Regions from separate parts of the Roseovarius sp. E0-M6 genome, predicted to be linked through region 2. Evidence: riboswitches for the same ligand, from Rfam matches in the RefSeq annotation. Region 2 holds a riboswitch; the other holds the start of a gene.

Region 1 (2,396 bases), on a different contig from region 2:
GCGACAAGTGCGGCGGCGGCCACCCCCGGCCATGGGCTTATCGGCTGAGCGCGCGCAGCCATTCGTCCAGCGCCTCACGGCGCAGCGCCGCCGCATCCTCGGGGGGGTAAAGCAGCGCCTTCTCGGGCTCGACAAGTTGGGCAAACCCTTCGGGCAGGCCCGCCTCGGGCATCACGGCGGGATACATCCAGTTGGTTGTCGGCAGAATTGACTGCGCCGTGTCGCTGACCAGAAACTGAAGGAAATCGCGGGCCAGCTCCGGCGTGTCACTCGTCTCCATCGCTGCGGCCACCTCGACCTGCATGTAATGGCCTTCGTCGAACACGGCGGCGGCCTTGCTGTCATCCTCCTCCGCGATGAGGTGATAGGCCGGCGATGTGGTATAGCTCAGCACCATCTCGGCCTCGCCCTCAAGAAACAGGCCATAGGCTTCGGACCAGCCTTTGGTCACGGTCACGATATTGTCGGAAAGGCCCTCCCAGATCGCCTCGGCCTCGTCGCCATAGGCCGCCTTGACCCACATCAGCAGGCCCAGACCGGGGGTCGACGAGCGTGGATCCTGAATGATGATGCTGGTGTCGCTTTCGGCCAGCGCACGCAGGTTGGCGGGCGGCGTCATATCGACGTCATGCACGAAGGCGAAATAACCCCAGTCATAAGGCACGAAAACGGGGTCGTCCCAAGCCACCGGCAGGTCATACTCGGCCGTCACACCGCTTGGTGCGAAAAGGTCGGTCTCGCGGGCGGCTGCAACGAGGTTCGTATCGAGCCCCAGCACGACATCCGCCTCTGACCGCGCACCTTCAAGGCGAACACGCGCCAGAAGCGCCGCGCCATCTTCGACGCCGACGAAATTGAGATCACAGCCGCAACGCTCTTCGAAGGCTGTTTCGATCTGGGGGCCCGGCCCCCAATTCGAGACAAAGCTGTCATACGTGTAGACTGTCAGTTCGGGTGTCTGCGCGACCGCGACAGTGGCCGTCGCACTCAGAAATCCCGCTGCAAATACAAGATGTTTCATAAGATCCTCTCTCTTGTTTTGCGGCGAGAGGGCAAGGGGCGCGCGATGCGCTGAAACCTTCCCTCCGCCGGTTCTAGCCGGTTCAGGTTCAACGGGTTCGCACCTGTGCATCTCAGTCCGGGCCAGTGGCCGGGACACCCCGAGGTGGCCGAGACCCTATGCCCCCCCGGGCGGGCCTTCAAGCAGGTTTTGCCGTGCCGGGTATTGGACGCGGTCAGAAAAAGCTTTGCGGGTCAATATCCACCGTCAGCCGCAGGTTGGCCGAGCCCCGGACCTGCGCCACCCACCGCGCGATGGCGGGCTGCAAGGCCGTGCCCTTGGGTGCCTTGACCAAAAGCCGCACGCGGTGGCGCCCCCTGATACGGGCGATGGGCGCGGGCGCCGGGCCGAAAACCTGTGCGCCCGCCTGCCTGATGGGGCCATCCCGCCGTGCAAGGTCATTGCCTGCATCGAACGCCTCTTGCGGGTCTGTGGACGAGATCACGATGCCCGCCATGCGCCCGAACGGTGGCACGCCCGCCTGCTCGCGCTCCCGCGCTTCGGCCCGCCAGAAGCCTTCTTCGTCGCCGCCAAGGATCGCCCGGATGACCGGGTGTTCGGGCTGAAACGTCTGAAGCAGCGCGGTGCCCGGCTTCTCGGCCCTGCCCGCGCGGCCTGCAACCTGCCGCATGAGCTGAAACGTCCGCTCGGCGGCGCGCAAGTCCGACCCCTGAAGCCCGAGATCGGCGTCGATCACGCCAACAAGCGTGAGCAGCGGAAAGTTATGCCCCTTGGCGACAAGCTGAGTGCCGATGATGATGTCGGCCCCGCCCGCCCCGATGGCCGCGATCTCGGCCTTGAGCGCGCGGGCCGAGCCGAACATGTCCGACGACAGCGTCGCGATCCGTGCCTCAGGGAAAAGCGCCGCCGCCTCTTCGGCAAGCCGTTCGACACCGGGCCCCACGGCGGCCAGCTTGCCTTCGGCCTCGCAGGCGGGGCAGGCCTCGGGCATCGGCGCCGTCTCGCCGCATTGATGGCACATCAGACGCTTGAGAAACCTGTGCTCGACCATGCGCGCATCGCAATCGGGGCATCCGATCTGATGGCCGCAGGCCCGGCAGATGGTGACCGGCGCATAGCCCCGCCGGTTCAGGAAAAAGAGCGCCTGTTCACCCGCCGCGATCCGGGCCTCGGCGGCGCGCTGCAAGGTGGGTGAAATCCACCTGTTCGAGGGAAGCGTCTCGCTGCGCATGTCGATGGCGCGCAGTTCGGGCATCACAGCCTCACCGAACCGCGATGTAAGATCAAGCCGGCGGTATTTGCCCGCCTCGGCATTGGTCCAGCTTTCGAGGCTGGGCGTCGCGGAGGCGAGCACGACCTGAGCGTCACAGATCGA
Region 2 (2,396 bases):
TTGACGCCTCTGGTCTATTATCTGCCGAACGCCACCCTTGCGGCGACCATTATCGTGGCGGTTCTGAGCCTCGTGGATTTTTCGATCCTTGGTAAGACGTGGAGCTACTCCAAGGCGGATTTTACGGCTGTTGCCGCCACGATCCTTCTGACCCTTGGACTGGGGGTCGAGGTCGGCGTGGCCTCGGGTGTCGCTATTTCCGTTCTGTTACATCTTTACAAAACCTCGCAACCTCATTTCGCCGAGGTCGGGTTGGTTCCCGGGACACAGCATTTCCGCAATATCCTTCGCCATGCGGTCGAGACGGACCCAAGCCTCCTGACGCTTCGCGTCGATGAAAGCCTTTATTTCGTCAACGCGCGTTTCCTCGAGGATCTGATCCAGAAGCGTGTGGTCGAAGGAAATGGCATTCAGAACGTGGTGCTGATGTTCTCGGCCGTGAACGAGGTCGATTTTTCCGCGCTTGAAAGCCTCGAAGCCGCCAACCAGCGGTTGAAAGACATGGATGTCGGATTCCACCTGTCCGAGGTCAAGGGGCCGGTCATGGACCGTCTGAAGGCAACCCATTTCCTCGACACACTCAACGGTGAGGTGTTTCTGTCGCAATACGATGCGTGGACGAAACTCCGCCGATCTTCGTCAGCATGAACACCGCCTGCGCGGCTGCTGATTGCGCATGTCCGGATTTGGTGTTGCTCCGCGCCGGCCAATTGCCTATCCATGGCGCACGCAGGGGAGTCCCGACCGAGGGACTGAGAGGCGGATAGCAGCGCATGCTGCAGTGTCGCGACCCTTTGAACCTGACCCAGTTGATACTGGCGTAGGAAGCTAGGTTTGCAACATTGTGGCCAATGGCCATGACATGTGCAGACCCGAGGGGAGGGCGAGGCACAGAGGCCGGGCCCCCCGGTGTTTCCCGTCCAAACATCTTCTGGTGTCTTTTTGAGTGGAAGCTTGAGGAGCACCGAAATGAACATCCCCAATCCGAAAACCACCACCGGTGAATTGCCTGCCTCGCGCAAGATATACGTGCCGGGCGACATCCATCCCGATATCCGGGTGCCCATGCGCGAAATCGCGGTGCACCCCACCGCGGGCGAGCCGCCGTTGACGGTGTATGACAGTTCCGGCCCCTATACCGATCCGGGGGTGAACACCGACATACGGCAGGGACTTGCGCCATTGCGCCGGGCGTGGATCGTGGCCCGTGACGATATCGAAGAGTATGACGGGCGCATCGTGAAGCCCGAGGATAACGGTTTTGTGCAGGGCGACCGCCTGACCCCCGAATTTCCGGTCCGATCGCGCCCGCTTCGGGCGAAGGGCGACTGTGCCGTCACGCAACTTGCCTATGCGCGGGCCGGGATCGTCACACCGGAAATGGAGTTCATCGCGATCCGGGAAAATCAATTGCGCGAGGTCGAGGGAAATGACCGTGACGGTAATGACTGGGGGGCAAACATTCCCGATTACGTGACCCCGGACTTCGTCCGCGACGAGGTGGCGGCGGGCCGCGCCATCATTCCCGCCAATATCAACCACCCCGAACTTGAGCCGATGATCATCGGGCGCAATTTCCTGGTCAAGATCAACGCCAATATGGGCACCTCTGCTGTCACATCGTCAATGGAAGAAGAGGTGGACAAGCTGGTCTGGGCGATCCGATGGGGCGCGGATACGGTGATGGACCTCTCCACCGGGCGCAACATCCACAACACCCGCGAATGGATCATCCGCAATTCCCCCGTGCCCATCGGCACCGTGCCGATCTATCAGGCCTTGGAAAAGGTGAATGGCGTGGCAGAAGACCTAACATGGGAGGTGTTCCGCGACACGCTGATCGAGCAGGCCGAACAGGGCGTGGACTATTTCACCATCCACGCTGGCGTGCGCCTGCACATGGTGCCGATGACCGTGGACCGGGTGACGGGGATCGTCTCGCGCGGCGGCTCGATCATGGCTAAGTGGTGCTTGCATCACCACCGCGAGAGCTTCCTTTATGAGCATTTCGAGGAAATCTGCGACATCTGCCGCCGATATGACGTGAGCTTTTCGCTGGGTGACGGGCTGCGCCCCGGCTCCATCGCCGATGCCAACGATGCCGCGCAATTCGCCGAGCTTGAGACGCTTGGGGAGTTGACCAAGATCGCATGGGCGAAGGACTGCCAGGTGATGATCGAGGGGCCGGGCCATGTCGCCATGCACAAGATCAAGGAGAACATGGACAAGCAGCTTGAGTGCTGTCACGAGGCCCCGTTCTACACGCTCGGGCCGCTCACCACCGACATCGCGCCGGGCTATGACCACATCACCAGCGGCATTGGGGCGGCGATGATCGGCTGGTTCGGCTGTGCGATGCTGTGCTACGTGACACCCAAGGAGCATCTCGGCCTGCC

The links. A riboswitch is a leader RNA that binds a small molecule or an ion and turns the genes downstream of it on or off. The one in region 2 is predicted to bind thiamine pyrophosphate.
Region 1: another riboswitch for thiamine pyrophosphate. It lies ahead of thiB (thiamine ABC transporter substrate binding subunit); the one in region 2 lies ahead of thiC (phosphomethylpyrimidine synthase ThiC).

What each region holds. Positions count from the first base shown of each region.
Region 1 is NZ_JBAPLA010000003.1:1,998-4,393, reverse strand. Features, by position in the region: gene V8359_RS09850 (thiamine/thiamine pyrophosphate ABC transporter permease ThiP) at 1-62, opposite strand, end outside; gene thiB (thiamine ABC transporter substrate binding subunit) at 38-1,021, opposite strand; TPP riboswitch at 1,064-1,173, opposite strand; gene V8359_RS09840 (primosomal protein N') at 1,236-2,396, opposite strand, start outside.
Region 2 is NZ_JBAPLA010000005.1:33,083-35,478, forward strand. Features, by position in the region: gene V8359_RS13125 (SulP family inorganic anion transporter) at 1-648, shown strand, start outside; TPP riboswitch at 722-844, shown strand; gene thiC (phosphomethylpyrimidine synthase ThiC) at 970-2,396, shown strand, end outside.